Regions from separate parts of the Pseudomonas viridiflava genome, predicted to be linked through region 1. Evidence: predicted binding sites of a transcription regulator. Region 1 holds the regulator's gene; each other region holds the start of a gene.
What was found. Region 1 encodes FliA, which starts transcription of late flagellar genes. Its sites were predicted from a motif close to CTAAAGTTTNNNNNNNNNNNGCCGNTAA; they were not measured.
Positions count from the first base shown of each region.

Region 2: a site for FliA is predicted at 2,289-2,316, ahead of motA (flagellar motor stator protein MotA). Genes of this name have one in related genera too.
Region 3: a site for FliA is predicted at 1,913-1,940, ahead of CFBP1590_RS11445 (methyl-accepting chemotaxis protein). Genes of this name have one in related genera too.

Region 1 covers NZ_LT855380.1:1,905,868-1,911,901, forward strand. The annotation lists gene flhA (flagellar biosynthesis protein FlhA) at 1-1,113, shown strand, start outside; gene flhF (flagellar biosynthesis GTPase FlhF) at 1,125-2,453, shown strand; gene fleN (flagellar synthesis regulator FleN) at 2,569-3,402, shown strand; gene fliA (RNA polymerase sigma factor FliA) at 3,399-4,139, shown strand; gene CFBP1590_RS09040 (chemotaxis response regulator CheY) at 4,395-4,769, shown strand; gene CFBP1590_RS09045 (protein phosphatase CheZ) at 4,789-5,574, shown strand; gene CFBP1590_RS09050 (chemotaxis protein CheA) at 5,608-6,034, shown strand, end outside.
Region 2 covers NZ_LT855380.1:5,311,025-5,317,058, forward strand. The annotation lists gene rsgA (small ribosomal subunit biogenesis GTPase RsgA) at 1-270, shown strand, start outside; gene motB (flagellar motor protein MotB) at 345-1,367, opposite strand; gene motA (flagellar motor stator protein MotA) at 1,371-2,222, opposite strand; gene CFBP1590_RS23910 (HDOD domain-containing protein) at 2,430-3,965, shown strand; gene rhdA (thiosulfate sulfurtransferase) at 4,011-4,826, shown strand; gene asd (archaetidylserine decarboxylase) at 4,881-5,759, shown strand; gene CFBP1590_RS23925 (cyclic-di-GMP receptor FimW-related protein) at 5,943-6,034, shown strand, end outside.
Region 3 covers NZ_LT855380.1:2,469,655-2,475,688, forward strand. The annotation lists gene CFBP1590_RS11435 (TRAP transporter substrate-binding protein) at 1-7, shown strand, start outside; partial or broken gene CFBP1590_RS28430 (MCP four helix bundle domain-containing protein) at 190-945, shown strand; gene CFBP1590_RS28435 (methyl-accepting chemotaxis protein) at 1,078-1,803, shown strand; gene CFBP1590_RS11445 (methyl-accepting chemotaxis protein) at 1,981-3,777, shown strand; gene CFBP1590_RS11450 (PH domain-containing protein) at 3,833-4,204, opposite strand; gene CFBP1590_RS11455 (DUF6482 family protein) at 4,407-4,718, shown strand; gene surE (5'/3'-nucleotidase SurE) at 4,829-5,602, shown strand; gene CFBP1590_RS11465 (RidA family protein) at 5,612-6,010, opposite strand.

The DNA of each region.
Region 1 (6,034 bases):
GCCGAAGTTCAGCGTCAACAGGATCTGTTGCCATCACCGACCCGCGTTCAGGATTCCAAGGAACTGGGCTGGGACGACGTGACGCCTATCGACATCATCGGTCTGGAAGTGGGCTATCGCCTGATTCCGCTGGTGGATCGCAATCAGGGTGGTCAGTTGCTGGCGCGTATCAAGGGCGTGCGCAAGAAGCTCTCTCAGGAGCTTGGCTTCCTGATGCCGACCGTCCACATCCGCGACAACCTCGATCTGGCGCCCAGCGCCTATCGTCTGACGCTGATGGGCGTGATTCTGGCCGAGGCCGAGATCTATCCCGATCGCGAACTGGCGATCAACCCCGGTCAGGTGTTCGGCACGCTGAACGGCATCACCGCCAGAGATCCGGCATTCGGCCTGGAAGCGGTGTGGATCGAAATCAGCCAGCGCAGTCAGGCTCAGTCTCTCGGCTACACGGTAGTGGACGCCAGCACGGTAGTGGCCACTCACCTCAACCAGATCCTGTACAAGCATTCGCATGAACTGATCGGCCATGAAGAGGTCCAGCAACTAATGCAATTGCTGGCCAAAAGCTCGCCGAAGCTGGCTGAGGAACTGGTTCCGGGTGTCCTTTCGCTGTCGTCGTTGCTCAACGTGCTGCAGGCGCTCCTGGCCGAGCACGTACCGGTACGCGACATCCGCAGCATCGCAGAAGCCATCGCCAACAACGCCGGGAAGAGTCAAGATACCGCCGCGCTGGTGGCGGCGGTCCGCGTCGGTCTGAGCCGCGCAATCGTGCAAAGCATTGTAGGCGTTGAGCCGGAGCTGCCTGTTATCACTCTGGAACCAAGGTTGGAACAGATATTGCTCAATAGTTTGCAGAAGGCTGGTCAGGGTCAGGAAGAAGGCGTTCTGCTTGAACCGAGCATGGCTGAAAAGCTCCAGCGTTCGTTGATCGAGGCGGCCCAGCGTCAGGAAATGCAAGGGTTGCCGGTAATCCTTCTGGTAGCGGGTCCGATCCGGGCCATGCTGTCACGATTTGGACGATTGGCTGTACCGAGTATGCATGTTCTGGCGTATCAGGAAATTCCTGACAACAAGCAAGTAACCATCGTAGCGACTGTCGGGCCCAACGGCTGAGGTAGTGAGTCATGCAAGTTAAGCGATTTTTCGCCGCCGATATGCGTCAAGCCATGAAGCTGGTTCGCGATGAGCTGGGCGCTGAGGCGGCCATCATTGGCAACCGCCGCATCGCCGGTGGCGTCGAGTTGACCGCCGCTCTGGATTACAAGCTGTCTGCGCTGGCGCCACGCGTTCCCAACATGGAACTCGAAGACGAGCTGCGCAAGACTCAGTCGCGCATCGTCTCCGCCCAGGCTGAACTGAACAACCGCAGCGACAGCGATGCCTCGGTCAATCTTCAGCTGTTTTCCGGCAAGTCGATCAGCGCGACCGATACCCACATCGAGCCGACACTCGAAGAGCCGCCACGTCCGTTTGCCTACGCACCGGCTCCTGCAGCCGAGCCTGCAGGCGGTCAACGTGCCTTTGAATCGATGCGCTCCGAATTGAACGGTCTGCGCGAGCTTCTGGAAGTCCAACTCGGTTCCCTGGCCTGGACCCAGTTGCAGGGCAGCCGTCCGCAACAGGCCAACCTGTGGCGTCGCCTGCAACGCGTCGGCCTGTCCGGCCCGCTGTCGCGTGACCTGCTGTCGATGATTCCGGACATTGACGAGCCTCGTCAGGCCTGGCGCATGCTGTTGGCCCATCTGGCGCGCATGATTGCCGTGCCGGATGTCGAGCCACTGGAAGAGGGCGGTGTGATTGCCATGGTCGGTCCTGCCGGCATGGGCAAGACCACCACGCTGGCCAAGCTGGCCGCCCGTTATGTACTGAAATACGGCGCGCAGAACATTGCGCTGGTCAGCATGGACAGTTTCCGCATCGGTGCCCAGGAGCAGCTTAAGACACTGGGCCGCATCCTCAACGTGCCGGTGACTCACGTCGATCCCGGTCAGTCGCTGGCACAGGCCCTTGAGCCTCTGCTGCGCAAGCGTGTGGTCCTCATTGATACCGCCGGGCTGCAAGCCAGTGATCCTGCGTTGCGCATGCAACTGGAAAGCCTGGCGGGTCGTGGCATCAAGTCGCGTAACTACCTGGTCCTGGCCACAACCAGCCAGAAGCAGGTACTGACGGCGGCTTATCACAGTTACAAGCGTTGTGGCCTGGCCGGATGCATTTTGACCAAGCTGGATGAAACCGCCAGCCTGGGTGAAGTTCTGAGCCTGGCAATCAGTCACGAATTGCCGGTGGCCTACCTCACGGACGGACCACGGATTCCTGACGATTTGCACATCCCGCGTCGCCACCAGTTGGTGAGTCGCGCGGTCAGCGTGCAAATGCAGGACGAGCCTAGCGAAGAAGCGATGGCTGATATGTTTGCCGACCTCTATCACTCACCTGGCAAAAGGGTAGGTTAAGTGATGGAGACTATTGGAATGTCCCTGCATCGATGGTCTGCCAGGCATTGTTCGTTCGCGAACGTGCAGCCCCCAATGTGGCTTCGGTCTACGCAAGACAAGGTAAAGAAATAACATGGGCAGCATGCATCCCGTACAGGTTATTGCGGTGACTGGCGGCAAAGGTGGCGTCGGTAAGACTAACGTGTCAGTGAACCTCTCACTGGCCCTGGCTGAGCTCGGTCGACGCGTCATGCTTCTTGACGCCGATCTGGGTCTGGCAAATGTCGATGTCCTGCTGGGGCTGACACCCAAACGCACGCTCGCCGATGTCATAGAAGGCCGTTGCGAGTTGCGCGACGTGCTTCTCCAGGGGCCGGGCGGCGTGCGCATCGTGCCTGCCGCTTCCGGCACCCAGAGCATGGTTCATCTGTCGCCTGCCCAGCATGCCGGTCTGATCCAGGCGTTCAGCGAGATTGGCGACAACCTCGATGTGCTGGTGATCGACACGGCAGCCGGCATTGGTGAATCGGTGGTCAGCTTTGTACGCGCCGCGCAGGAAGTCCTGCTGGTGGTCTGCGACGAGCCGACGTCCATCACCGATGCCTACGCACTGATCAAGTTGCTCAACCGCGACTACGGCATGAATCGTTTCAGGGTGCTGGCCAACATGGCCCAGAGCCCTCAGGAAGGCCGCAATCTGTTCGCCAAGCTGACCAAGGTCACGGACCGCTTTCTGGATGTTGCGCTGCAGTATGTCGGGGCTGTGCCCTACGACGAATGCGTGCGCAAGGCCGTTCAGAAACAGCGTGCCGTCTACGAAGCCTTCCCGCGCTCCAAATGCGCGCTGGCATTCAAGGCCATTGCCCAGAAGGTCGACACCTGGCCGTTGCCGGCCAACCCACGGGGTCACCTTGAATTCTTCGTCGAACGACTCGTTCACCAGACCAGTGCGGGGCCTGTCCAATGACAGCGAGCGGCTATCAGATGTACAGCAAGGCTTCCCGGAATTCGCAGTACGAGCTGATCGAGCGTTATGCGCCTCTGGTCAAACGTATCGCCTATCACCTGCTGGCTCGCCTGCCAGCCAGTGTGCAGGTCGAGGACCTGATTCAGGCCGGCATGATCGGTCTGCTCGAAGTCTCGACCAAATACGATTCCACCAAGGGTGCGAGTTTCGAGACCTATGCGGGTATCCGTATTCGTGGCGCCATGCTCGACGAAGTGCGCAAGGGTGACTGGGCGCCTCGCTCGGTCCACCGCAATACGCGCATGGTGAGCGACGCAATTCGCGCAATTGAAGCGAAAACCGGACGTGACGCTAAAGATCACGAGGTTGCTGCCGAACTCCAGTTGAGTCTCGATGATTATTACGGGATTTTGAATGACACCTTGGGCAGCCGCCTCTTCAGTTTCGACGACCTGCTTCAGGACGGCGACCATGAAGGGCTGCACGAGGACGGTGCCAGCGGTTCGCTTGAACCGTCACGGGACCTGGAAGACGAGCGCTTCCAGGCAGCCCTGGCCGATGCGATTGCCAATTTGCCGGAGCGTGAGCGTCTGGTCTTGGCGCTGTACTACGACGAAGAGCTGAACCTCAAGGAAATCGGAGAGGTCCTGGGGGTCAGCGAATCGCGGGTCAGTCAGTTACACAGCCAGTGCGCAGCTCGTTTGCGAGGGCGTTTGGGGGAGTGGCGAGCGCGTTGACAGTCAAGGTGCGGCCTGGTCCGCACATTGGCTTCAAGCCGGCTGTGCAGAGCGTTACGTGGTAACAGGATAGACAAGGCAGGAGCCTGTCGGGCGGTGCCTCGATGGGCTGTTCGTTCAGGTCTGTACCTGTCGTTTTGCCAAGCCCGTCGTCGTTTCGTACAGCCGGGGGTGTGCTGTGCCAGTATTGAGTGAACAGCGTGTTCAGGTGCTGAACGCGTTAAAGACTGCTTGGAGGTCGAATTGGACAAGAACATGAAAATCCTCATCGTTGATGACTTCTCAACGATGAGGCGGATCATCAAGAACCTGTTGCGTGATCTGGGGTTCACCAACACATCGGAAGCGGACGACGGTCTGACCGCGCTGCCGATGCTGCAGAGCGGCGCCTTTGACTTTCTGGTGACGGACTGGAACATGCCTGGCATGTCCGGTATCGATCTGTTGCGCCAGGTCCGTCAGGACGAGCGCCTCAAGAGCCTTCCCGTGCTGATGGTCACCGCTGAAGCCAAGCGTGAGCAGATCATCGAAGCTGCACAGGCCGGGGTGAACGGTTACGTGGTCAAGCCATTCACGGCTCAAGCGCTGAAAGAGAAGATCGAAAAGATCTTTGAACGCGTCAATAGCTGATGCATGCCGCGAGGGCGCTATGGATAACAATGATTCGATGGCCGACTTTGAGTCGACCCTGAAAAGACACGCGCAGGAACTCGTCACCAGCCTTGAAAAAGGTCGTTTCGGCGAAGCTGTGCAACTGATCCATGAGCTCAACCAGACACGCGACCGCGGCCTTTATCAGGAAGTGGGCAAGCTGACTCGTGAGCTGCACAGTGCAATCGTCAACTTCCAGATCGATCCGCACATGCCTCAGGCCGAGGAGGTATCGCAGATCACGGATGCCACCGAGCGTCTGGGTTACGTCGTGCGGCTGACCGAAAATGCGGCCAACCGCACCATGGATCTGGTCGAGGAAAGCACGCCGGTCATGAACGGTCTGAGCGCCGACGCGAAGGCGTTGAGTGAAGACTGGGGGCGCTTCATGCGCCGCGAAATCGGTGCCGAGGAATTTCGCGATCTCGCCAAGCGGGTCGATGGTTTTCTGACGCGTACCGAGAAGGAAACTCACGAGGTTTCCGCGCACCTCAATGACATTCTGCTCGCCCAGGATTACCAGGACCTCACCGGTCAGGTGATCAAGCGTGTCACGCAGTTGGTCACTGAAGTGGAAGGCAATTTGCTCAAGCTGGTGCTCATGGCCAGCCATGTCGATCGCTTCGCAGGCATCGAACATGACGAAGAATCCATCCTTGCAGAAAAAGATCCTAAAAAACATCTCGCCAAGGGTGAAGGTCCGCAGATTCATGCCGATAAACGTGAAGACGTCGTATCCGGACAGGATGATGTAGACGATCTGCTATCGAGCCTCGGCTTCTAGGTCTGTTGACGGTTAATTTTAGGGAGCACCCCCATGAGCTTCGGCGCCGATGAAGAAATCCTTCAGGATTTTCTGGTAGAGGCCGGCGAAATTCTGGAGCAGTTGTCAGAGCAATTGGTCGAGCTGGAAAGCCGACCGGATGATGCTGATCTGCTCAATGCAATTTTTCGCGGTTTTCACACTGTAAAAGGGGGCGCCGGCTTCCTCCAGCTCCATGAGCTGGTGGAGTGCTGCCATATCGCCGAAAACGTGTTCGACATCCTTCGCAAGGGTGAGCGGCGCGTTGATTCCGAGCTCATGGACGTGGTCCTGGAAGCACTGGACACCGTCAACAGCATGTTCGGCCAGGTGCGCGAACGTACTGACCTGACGCCTGCGACGCCGGAACTGCTGGCGGCGCTGTCGCGTCTGGCTGAACCACAATCCAATGATGCGGTTGCCGAGCCTGAACCTGTGGCCG
Region 2 (6,034 bases), 2.7 Mb from region 1:
GCGCGACTGTTCCACTTTCCGCGTGGCGGCGACCTCATCGACTCGCCCGGCATCCGTGAATTCGGACTGGGGCATGTCAGCCGCGCCGACGTGGAGGCGGGCTTCATCGAGTTCAACGACCTGATCGGCACATGCCGTTTCCGCGACTGCAAGCACGACCGCGAACCGGGCTGCGCTCTGCTCAAGGCACTCGAAGACGGGCGCGTTCAGCAGCAACGCATGAACAGCTATCGCTCGATCATCGCCAGCCTGCCGGAAGACAGCTACTGATACCTGTCTGCGCCGACGTTCTGCCGAAAACAAGAATGCCGCGATGATCGCGGCATTTTTGTAGGTGTCAGGACTCAGTTCTGGGTCGGCTCGACCTTCAGCGTGCCCTGATCGAAGATGTTCAGCTTCTGCCGGATCTCATGGGGCTGGGCATAGGCCTGCGGATCGACCGGCGCTGGCGCCGTCGAAGCGCCAGGCACTGCACCCGGTGCTGCCGGAGCAGCAGGCACCTGCGGGGCACCACCAGAGTTTTGAGCACCTTCAATACGTTCCTGGGCCTTCTTGGTCAGCACAACGATATCGATACGACGGTTCACGGGGTTGGTCGGGTTCTCACGGTCATAAAGCGCCGATGAGGCATAACCGACCACGCGGGCCACCTGCGGATCCGGATAACTGCCTGCAACCAGAGCACGGCGCGCAGCGTTGGCCCGGTTGGCCGACAGTTCCCAGTTGCCGAATCCGCCATTGCCTACGAACGGCGTGGCATCGGTATGGCCGCTGATGCTGATCTTGTTGGGCACGCTTTTGATGGTGTCAGCCATCGCCAGCAGAATGTCTTCGAAGTAAGGCTTCAAGCGCGCACTGCCGGAGTCGAACATCGGCCGGTTGTCAGCATCCATGATCTGGATGCGCAGACCGTCCTGCGTGATCTCGAACAGAATCTGGTCCTTGAATTTCTGCAGTTGCGGGTTCTCTTCGACCTTGTTCTGCAATTCCTGCAGAAGCATTTCGAGACGTTCCTGCTCGACCTCTTCAGCCTTGGATTCCGAGGTGTCGGACTCGATCGGCACCGTATCCGGCGAAGGTGTGGTCTTCACTTCAGGGTTGAGCGTCTGGTTAGGCGACATTTCCGGCGAGCCGCCCAGGTCGATCACGTAGGGCGAACCGCTGTCGGAGAACCCGACCGGATCCTTGAAGTAACCGGCCACGGCAATCAACTGCTCGGGCGTGGCGGACGACATCAGCCACAGCACCAGGAAGAACGCCATCATGGCCGTCGCGAAGTCGGCAAAGGCGATTTTCCAGGCGCCGCCGTGATGCCCTCCACCGAAGCGCTTGACGCGCTTGATGATTATCGGCTGATTATTTTCCATGGCTTAGCGACCGCGAACCGCTTGTTCCAGCTCACTGAAGCTGGGGCGATGCAGCGGATACAGAACCTTGCGGCCGAACTCGACGGCCAGCGAAGGCGGCATGCCGGAGGCCGAGGCCACCAGAGAAGCCTTGATGCATTCGTAGACGTTCATTTCTTCCTTGGCATCGTGAGCCAGGGAAGTGGCCAGCGGACCGAAGAAACCATAAGCCGCGAGAATACCGAAGAAGGTACCCACCAGTGCCGCACCTACGTGCATGCCGATGGCCGCCTTGTCGCCCGACCCCAGGGACGCCATGGTCACTACGATACCCAGTACCGCCGCGACGATACCGAAACCGGGCATGCCGTCGGCAATACCGGTGATGGCGTGCGACGGATGCTCGAGCTCTTCCTTCATGCTCAGCAGTTCCATGTCGAACAGGCCTTCCAGCTCGTGGGGAGCCATGTTGCCCGAGGACATGATGCGCAGGTAATCGCAGATGTACGCCGTCATGCGTTCATCTTTCAGTACACCTGGGTATTTGGCGAAGATGGGGCTTGCGGCCGGCTCTTCGATATCCCCTTCAATCGCCATCATGCCTTCGCGACGGCTCTTGTTGAGGATCTCGTAAACCAGCCCCAGCACCTCAAGGTAATAGGCGTGGGTGAAGCGTGTGCCGAACATTTTCAGCGACTTCTTGAACACGTGCATGGTCATGTGGCCAGGGTTGGCCTGCAGAAATGCACCCAGCGCAGCACCGCCGATGATCAACACCTCGTAGGGCTGAAACAGGGCCATGATCTTGCCGTGAGACAGGACGTATCCGCCGAGGACACTCGCGAAAACGACAATGATGCCGATAATTTTAGCCATAGGAGAAAATACTTTACTGAGTCGGGTTCAGGGACAGTCCGGAAGTTCTTGAAACTCTTCTTCTCCTTATCGGCCTAACTGGGCCAGACTATAGGCAGTTATTGCTAAAAAACCAGTTCCGCCCGGAATCGCGGGATCGAAAAAGGCTGTCGCGCCCCAGAACGCTGGCAGCCTCCCAGCTCGAAAATCAGCTGCACAGGGCATCGAATGTCGACAACGCATGTTCCACATCCGCCGGTTCCAAAGACGCTTGAATCCTGGGTCAGACTGCTCGACGGCGTCGATCTGCCCGTGCCTGCGGCCAACCACGACCGGGTTCGTGCGGCACTCAATGACAGTCGCCGCTCGTTGCGTGAAATTGCGGAAATGATGCAGGAAAGTCCTGCACTGGTGCTCAGCGTGATGCGCGAGGCCAATCACCACACGCACGGCATCACTGAACAGGCCGAGAGCCTGGAAATCGCGATCAACCGACTGGGTCTGGCACGCACGGAGGTGCTGCTGGGTCGCTTGCCCGCCAAGCCGCCTGAAGAAATTCCGGCCGCTTTCCGTCAGTTGATCCTGATCAGTCAGCACGCCACACAACAGGCCAACGGGCTGTTCGCCAGCCGTCTGGCGCGACTGTGGCAGGACATTCATCTGGGCAGCCTGTTGTTTCTGGCACCGCTGTGGCCGATGGCGCTTGCCTATCCAAAGCTGCTTGAGGAACTGGAGCTGCGGGTCATTCACAAAGGCCATTCCAGCATTGCCGTCGAGAAGGAACTGTTCGGCGTCAACCTGCTGGAACTGGCGCTTGCGCTCGCCGAGTTCTGGCGCCTGCCGGTCTGGGTGACCCGTGGCTATAAACTGCTGCTCAACGAGCGGCGTGATCTGGTCAAGGTGCTGCGGATCGCGCGCGAAGATCAGGATCCGCTGCTGCAACAGCAGCTGATGGATGCCGATCCCAACCTGCGTCGCTGGCTCAACCAGCCCGCCAATACCGTACTGCTGGGCAACGGACTGGCGCTGGCTGCGCAGCACGCATGGAACAGTCCGCACTGCCTGCGCTGGGAGCGACTCACCAGCCTGTACCTGCAACAGCCTCTGGATGACGTTCAGCAGCAGGCCCACCAGAATGCGGCCAGCAGCGCACGCCATCACAGCGAAAAGGACTTGTGGCATCCAGCCGAATCGCTGATCTGGCCCTGGGATGCGCGCCGCGTAAGGCGAGACAACGATCCTGCGCCACCGCCCTCGGCCGACGCGCTGCAGCTCTGGCGCAAGCAATGCGCCGAACTGCTGCAGGACCCGACGCCGTTTATCAATGCGATGCACTTGACCACGTCTGCACGCGAAGCGCTTGTCGCCTGCGGCATGCAGCGGGTCATGCTGTTGATGATGGACAAGACCGGAACAGCGCTGCGCGTGCATCAGTCTGCAGGACTGGCGCCCGAGGCTGCAGCGATGCAGCTGTTCGTGAAGGAAAGCACCGTGCTGCAACGGCTCCTGACCCAGCCGACACAGTTGCGCATGACACCTGCCAACATCGCCCAGTTTTCTGCCCTGCTGCCTGCGCCGCTCAAAACGCTGTTCAGCGGTCAGCATTGGCTGATTCGCTCCCTGAGCAGCAACGGCAAAGTCATGATGCTGGTGGTGGCGGATCAGGGCGGCGGTGCGCTGTCGGAAATTTCCGTTCAGGCATTCGGAAAAACCGCGCAATGCATTGAACGCGCGCTGGGCATCTTTAGTCATCGCAAAGCCTGAGGCCTGGCGTACAATTCGCATCTTTCTTTTCATCGGAGGCTGCAAATGTCCGTATTCGCTGGCTTACCGTTGGTCATCGAGCCCAACGATCTGCTCGAGCGCCTGGAAGCCCCGGAACTGATTCTGGTGGATCTGACCAGCAGCGCTCGCTACGACGCAGGGCATATCCCTGGCGCTCGCTTCGTTGATCCCAAGCGCACTCAACTCGGCCAGCCACCTGCGCCCGGCCTGCTGCCCGCGCACTCCGATCTGGAAAAGCTGTTCGGCGAACTGGGCCACAACCCCGATGCCGTCTATGTTGTCTATGACGACGAAGGCGGCGGTTGGGCCGGGCGCTTCATCTGGTTGCTGGACGTGATCGGCCACCATCGCTATCACTACGTGGACGGCGGCCTGCTGGCCTGGGAAGCCCAGTCACTGCCGCTGACCCGGGACGTTCCGCCAATGGCGGGCGGCCCGGTTGCGCTAAAGCTGCACGACGAGCCGACGGCGACCCGCGAATACCTGCAAAGCCGACTGGGCGCTGCCGATCTGGCCATCTGGGATGCACGCGGACCTACCGAATACTCGGGTGAGAAAGTGCTGGCGGCCAAGGCCGGGCATGTACCGGGCGCCGTCAACTTCGAATGGACGGCTGGCATGGACAAGGCACGCCAACTGCGCATTCGCGATGACATGCCACAGATTCTGCAGGACCTGGGCATCACAGCCGACAAGGAAGTGATCACCCACTGCCAGACTCATCACCGCTCCGGCTTCACCTATCTGGTGGCCAAGGCGCTGGGCTATCCCCGGGTCAAGGCGTATGCCGGCTCATGGGGCGAATGGGGCAACCACCCGGACACGCCTGTCGAAAAATGACCAGGGCCGTGCTCATCTTTTCGAGCACCGCCCGTTTCCTTATCAAGTTCAGGAATACCCATGAAAGATCGTTTGTTTATCCTCAGCCAGTACCTGTTGCCGCATCATCTGTTGTCCCGTATTGCCGGTCTGGTTGCCGAATGCCGCGTGACCTGGTTCAAGAACGCCTTCACCGCCTGGTTCGTTCGCCGCTATCAGGTCGACATGTCGCAGGCACTGGTCGAAGACCTGACCGCTTACGAGCACTTCAATGCCTTCTTCACTCGCGCATTGAAAGCCGATGCCCGCCCGCTGGACAACACGCCGGGCGCGGTGCTTTCGCCTGCCGACGGCACCATCAGCCAGTTGGGCTCGATCGATCACGGCCGCATCTTCCAGGCCAAGGGTCACAGCTTCAGCGTGCTTGAACTGCTGGGCGGCGATCCAAAACTGTCCGCGCCGTTCATGGGCGGCGAGTTTGCCACTGTTTATCTGTCGCCGAAGGACTACCATCGCGTGCATATGCCTCTGGCCGGCACGCTGCGTGAAATGGTTTATGTGCCTGGCCGTATTTTCTCGGTCAACCAGACCACGGCCGAAAACGTTCCAGAGCTGTTTGCCCGCAACGAGCGCGTTGTCTGCCTGTTCGATACCGAGCGCGGCCCGATGGCTGTCGTACTGGTCGGCGCCATGATCGTTGCATCGGTTGAAACGGTCTGGGCCGGGCTGGTCACGCCACCCAAGCGCGAACTGAAGACATTCAGCTACGACGAAGCCGCACGTGCACCGATCCATCTGGAAAAAGGCGCCGAGATGGGTCGCTTCAAGCTGGGTTCCACAGCCATCGTGCTGTTCGGACCGAACCAGGTGAAGTGGGCCGAGCAGTTGAGCGCCCTCTCCAAGGTTCAGATGGGGCAGGCGCTCGGCGCTGCGAAGCAAACCACCGAGGCTTGATGGCGTCAGGCCATAATAGCTGCGTGGTTGCACCGATACTGGTAGAGTCACAGCATCGGTGCGTAAGGATACGTTGCACTTTTTCAGTGGCACCGGGTCCACATCCTCCTACCGAAGGATGTGGCTCATTGCCAGCATGGAGTCGCCGTCCGGGCCAGAGAGTCGTTGGAGTTCACCTGTCACATGAGTAATTTGAGCCTTCCTCTGTTGTTGCGTGCCCCCACGCCAACGCAGTCGAGCCTGTCATTCAGTGAACCCACGCCCCGCGACCTCAA
Region 3 (6,034 bases), 560 kb from region 1:
ACAGTAAAGCCCTTGTCGCGTCAGAGCCCGTCCGGCGGGCCTGACGCTGCACGCTCGATACATCCAATCCGATTTAAACCGGTAACCCCCCGAAAATAGTCTTAAATATCCGTGAACAGGCGTCGATAAGCTTTGCATAAGAGCAATCCGCAGCTCGCGTTATTTCATTGACCGCAGGGGAGCTTCAGGATGTCGATCAAACTTCGTTTGTTTCTGTTGATAGGCACCGGGGTACTGGCTGTGCTGATCATCAGTCTGGTCAGCTATCTGGGCAATAACCGGATGGAGGCGGCGATGGCCGACAACGAGGTCAGCATGACCGCGCTGAGCAATCATCTGCAGGCCGACATGATGCACGACGCCCTGCGCGCCGATGTGCTCTCGGCGATGCTGGTCGGGCTGGGCAAGAGCGAAACCACCCGTGACGAGGTCCTGGCCTCCCTCAATGAGCACGCCGCGCAGTTCCGCAAAGTGCTGAGTGACAACCTGGCGCTGCCGATCAATGACACCCTCAAGGCCGAACTGAACAAGGTCAAGCCCAGCCTCGACGCCTACATCAGCGCGGGCGAGCGAATTGTCGGCCTCGCGCTGGACAGTCCTGACCGCGCCCAACAGGATCTGGGTACATTCTCTGCCGCCTTCACCCAGCTTGAAGGCCAGATGTCCACGTTGAGCGACCTGATCGAAGACAACTCGAAAGCCAGCGGCGAAATCACCCGCGACGCCATCAGCACCGCCAATACCACGCTTGGCGTGGTTCTGGTCATCAGCCTGTTGCTGCTGGTCGCGCAGGGGCATTGGGTGACCCGCAGCATCATGATTCCCCTGCAGTCGGCCAGTCGCATCGCTGACAGCATCGCGCATGGCGACCTTAGCGAGCCAATTACCGAGCCGACCAGTCGTGATGAGGCCAGCGCGCTGATTCGCAGCCTTGCGGTCATGCAGCGCGATCTGCGCGGCATGATCGAAGTGGTGCGCAGCAACGCCCATGGCGTCAGTGGCATGAGCGGGCAATTGAGCAGCGGCTGTCACGAAGTGGCGGGCAGCAGCCAGCAGCAAAGCTCGGCGGCGGCGACCATGTCGGCGGCCACCAGCGAAATGACCGCCAGCATCGAAGAAATCACGCGTCACGCCGAACAGGCACGGGAAATGGCCAATCAGGCCGAGACGCTGGCCAAGAACGGCGGACGGGTGATCCATCAGGTGGTCAGCGACATGGACGGCATTGCCCGTTCGGCGCAACAGTCGGCGCAGGTGATCCGCACGCTGGACAAGGAATCGGAAGCTATTTTCAACATCATTCAGGTCATCAAGAGCATTGCCGATCAGACCAACCTGCTGGCGCTCAACGCGGCCATCGAGGCGGCGCGTGCCGGTGAACAGGGCCGTGGTTTTGCCGTGGTCGCCGATGAGGTGCGCAGCCTGGCAGGTCGCACTAGCGCATCGACTCAGGAAATCACCGGCATGGTCGCCCGCATTCAACAAAGCACCCGCGAGGCGGTGACCAGCATGGAAGCCGGGGTGGTCCAGGTCGATAAAGGCATGGCGGTGACCGCCGAGGTCCAGCAGGCCATCCGGGATATCCTCGACGCCACGCTGAGCACCACGCACCTTGTCAACGACATCACTCGCACGATTGGCGAACAGAGCCTGGCGAGTAATGAAATCGCCCACCAGGTGGAAATGATCGCCAGCATGTCCGAGGACAACAGTCGGGTCATCGGCCAGACCGCGACCACCACAGATGAGTTGTCCGCCCTGGCAGTGCAGCTCTCGCGTTCGGTGGATCGGTTCCGGCTTTGACGTCTACAGATCCTCATCCGGCCTCATTCCGCTACCCGCTCGCCCACCGCCTGTTCGCAGGCGGTTGTCGCCCGATCAGGTGTTTTTCGAAACTGATCGCTCCGGTTCATTAAAGCTTTTGCACTAACAGACGTTAACCATCGAAACCGATCATCTTCCGCGCCCAGGAGCAGCTGCATGCAAACGTTAAAGGCCTTGTACGAGTCGGTCGAAAAGCAGTTCTTCAACACCCTGACCAAAAAGCTCTCAAGCCTTTTTCTGTTGGTCGTCGTCAGTGCACTGCTGTACTGGGTGGCGCTGTCTGTTCGTGCCGACATCGTGATGTTGCTGCGCAGTGCGCAGCTGGAAACCGGTGTACTGGCGCGTATCGAGGGCAGGCTGGATGCGCTGAGCAACGCGATTCTGATCAGCACCCTGTTCACGCTGGGCATGGTCAGTTTCATGGTCTGGTACCTGCGTCATCTCATCGTGCGGCCTGTGATGTTCATGACCGGTGCGCTGGAAGAAATCGCCAATGGCGAGGGTGATCTGTCCAAGGATCTGCCGCTGCTGACCCATGATGAAATCCGCGTGCTGGCCAGCACCTGCAACCGGTTCCTCGCCAAGCAGCGCGAAGTGATCAGCAGCATTCAGGCGCTGACCGTGCAGATCGCGGTCGAATCCGCGCGTTCGCTCAAGAACATCAGTGATTCCAGCGACAGCGCGACCGATCAGGCACGCTTTGCAAAGGAGGTCATGGACCAGAGCAATATGGCGGTCGGCAGCATTGAGGACGTGTCGCAGCAGACTCAGGGTATTTCCAGCACCACTGCCCAGAACCTGAGCATGGCGCGCGGTTCCTACTCCGAACTGCTCGAAGTGACGGGCAACATCAGCCAGATATCCAGCAGCCTCAATGAATTCGGCGTGTTGGTGTCTGCCCTGAACCAGCGTTCGTCAAGCATCAAGTCCATCGTCGGCCTGATCCAGCAGATTTCTTCGCAGACCAACCTGTTGGCCCTAAACGCTGCCATCGAAGCGGCACGTGCCGGTGAAAGCGGTCGCGGCTTTGCTGTGGTGGCCGACGAGGTGCGCACCCTGGCGCAAAACGTCAGCAAAGCCACCGACGACATTTCACAGAACATCGATGCGATGCTGCTGGAAGTCAGCTCGACCTACGAGCAGACCACCCAGATCAGCCAGAGCGCACGTGAAACGCAATTGGTCGTGGAGCGGGCCTCGGGGCATTTCGAGAGCATGATCGTCGACTTCGAATCCACCAATGGCAAGCTCGCCGACATTGCCTCCCACATCCAGCAGTTCGCCACGACCAATACCGGCATCAACGACCGGGTGACGCGCATCTACGCCGACAGCCAGGCCATCGACCAGCGCATGCAGCATTCGGCGACAGCCACCCGTGACCTGTCCGGTGTTGCCGAGAGGGTGCAGGCGCTGCTGGGACGTTTCGTGCTCGGGCACGGTGAGCTGGACGCTGCAATCACGCGGGCCAGTGAGTGTCGGGATATTCTGCAGGCGCGGCTTGCGGCGCTGCACAAGGGGGGCGTCAATCTGTTCGATCAGAGTTACAAACTGATTCCCGGCACCGACCCCAAGCAATACATGACCAGCTACACCGAGCGTTTCGCGCAGATCTGCCAGGAAGAGTGCGACAAGCTGACCAAGGGCACCCGGGGCGGCAAGGTCACGTTCATTGTCGATAACAAAGGCTATTGCCCGGTCAACAACAGCTGGGTATCGCAGAAACCGACCGGCAATCGCGCCGTCGACCTGCCGGTGTGCCGCAACAAGCGGATGTTCTCTGACCCGGTCGGCCTGCGAGCGGCAGGTAACAAGCAGCGTTTCCTGCTGCAGACCTACCTGCGCGATACCGGTGAAATCATGACCGAGATCGACGTGCCGTTCTTCTTCGAAGGCCGTCATTGGGGCAATCTGCGGATGGGCTTCGACGCGGCGCAGTTGCTGGGCCACTGAGTCGTCGGGTGTGACGCCCGCCCGTCTGCGCACAGACAGGCGGGCGTCCGGTGAGTCAGCCGAGCAGGTGTTGGGCGATGTACCTTGAGATTTCAACCATTGACGTCTTGCCTGTGAATTCGAACTTCACCTTGCCAATCGCCGAGTAATAGATCTCCAGTTCCGAATCCAGGTCGAAGGTCCCCGAGGTTTCCACCGACCAGGCCACGATGTTCTTGTAGGGCAGCGAGGTGAAGTCTTTCTTGCTGCCTGTCAGCCCCTGAACGTTGACCGAGATGATGCGTTTGGTGGTGAACACCACGCCGTCGCGCATGGACTTGTAGGCGTCGATGACTGTTTCGCCGTCCAGCAGCAGGTCCTTCACGCGTTCTGAGTACTCGTCATTCTGCTTGAGCTTGAAAAAGCCTTTGTTGTTGAAATCGATCATTTTCTGTCCTTGAACCATTACTTAAGGAAGCGGAGCGCGTCTGTACCGAGCACTGCGCAAGCAGAGTAGCAGCTGGCCACTTCTTTTAGTCGCTCGTCTGGCGAGGGGCATTGTTCATGTCTGACATGACAGCAAGGGAACGTTAACGTCGATTCAGGCTCAATTTCTGTGACGCTCTGATTCCCGGAACGCCCACGGAGGTGTGATTTTGAACATTCAAAACCTGTCCAGCGATATCAAGGCTGGCAAGATCAGTGAGCTCAATCTGGTGTCGATGGAAGGCGGTTCGTACGTGCTCCATGCGCTTGTGGACGGCAAGTCAGTGCCGGTTCAGGACTCGCACGGCAAGCCTTTGCATCTGGCTTCGGTCGAGGAAGCGCGCAAGGTGCTGTCGTCGGTGCCGGATGTGCAACTTTTTCTGAGCCAGGGCGTGGCGCACGACGAGATGGTCGGCCTGGACGACGTGCAGGTCGAATCTTCCCGGCATGAGATTCCGTTGCGCTCCAGCCTCTGATACATCGCTTTCACCTGTCCGAATGAACGGAACACCGCTCTGCCCACCAGAGCGGTCAGTTGGTACTGCTGATCGACTCAATGGCAGCAGTCCGCTATTCAGGAGCAGTCATGTCTTTCCAGAAACTACCCCGAATCCTGATCACCAACGACGATGGCATCGATGCCCCAGGTCTGCTGGCACTTGAAGAAGTGGCCGGCGAGTTGGCCGACGACGTCTGGATCGTTGCCCCTGATCACGACCAGAGCGGCATATCGCATGCCTTGAGCATTCATCACCCACTGCGCGTGACCAAGCGTGGCGAGCGCAGGTTTTCGGTGTCGGGCACGCCCGCCGACTGTGTCGCCATGGCTTTGCAGCAATTGATGAGTCAACCACCCACCTTGATCCTGTCCGGCATCAATAAAGGCGCGAACCTGGGCGTTGAAACGGTGTTTTCCGGTACGGTCGGTGCGGCCATGGCCGGGCTGTTGCTGGGCGTCCCTTCGATTGCCCTGAGCCAGGCCCTGACGCGCCGTGACTCGGTGCGCTGGGAGACGGCACGGCAACTGGCGCCTGATGTGATTCGCAAGGTCTGGGGACTGGGTTGGGAGCAGGGCGCTTGTCTGAACATCAATTTCCCTGATGTCCCGGCAGCGGAAGCAGGCCCGATGCAGTTCACCACCCAGGGGGCCGGTCGTATCGACTCCCTGGAAGTCACTTCACGCACCGACATGCGTGAGCGGGACTACTTCTGGTTGAGCATTCATCGCCATGATCTGGCAGACGCGCCCGGCAGCGAAACCCATGTGGTCATGAATGGCGGTGTTTCCGTCACGCCGCTGCGTTTCGAGCGCACCGACACGACGATGCTGGACCAGCTAAAGGCGCGTTCCCAGAACTGAAGCGTCCAGTCAGGCTTGACGGATCACAGCCACGCACTTGATCTCCAGCAACAGGCCTGGATGCGCCAGTTCGGCAACGCCGATGCAGGTCCAGGCGCACTGACCGCGTGGAAACAGCCGGTTCTTCACGTCGCGAAAGACCGGCATGTGCTCGCTCATCGACACGTGATACGTCGTCATGTCGACGATGTCCTCGAACGTGCAGCCAGCTTCGGCCAATACCGTGCGCAGGTTCTCCCAGCAGGCAATGAACTGCGCTTCAGGGTTCAGGATCACGTCCATATCCCGTGTGCGTCCGACCTGCCCGGAGCAGTAGAGCGTATGGCCGACCCTGACCGCAGGCGCGTAGCCAGCACGGTCCATGATCAGTTCCATGGTGGGAGGGACAATGATTTCGCGGTCTGACATGTGGCTACACCTGGTTATGCAGTT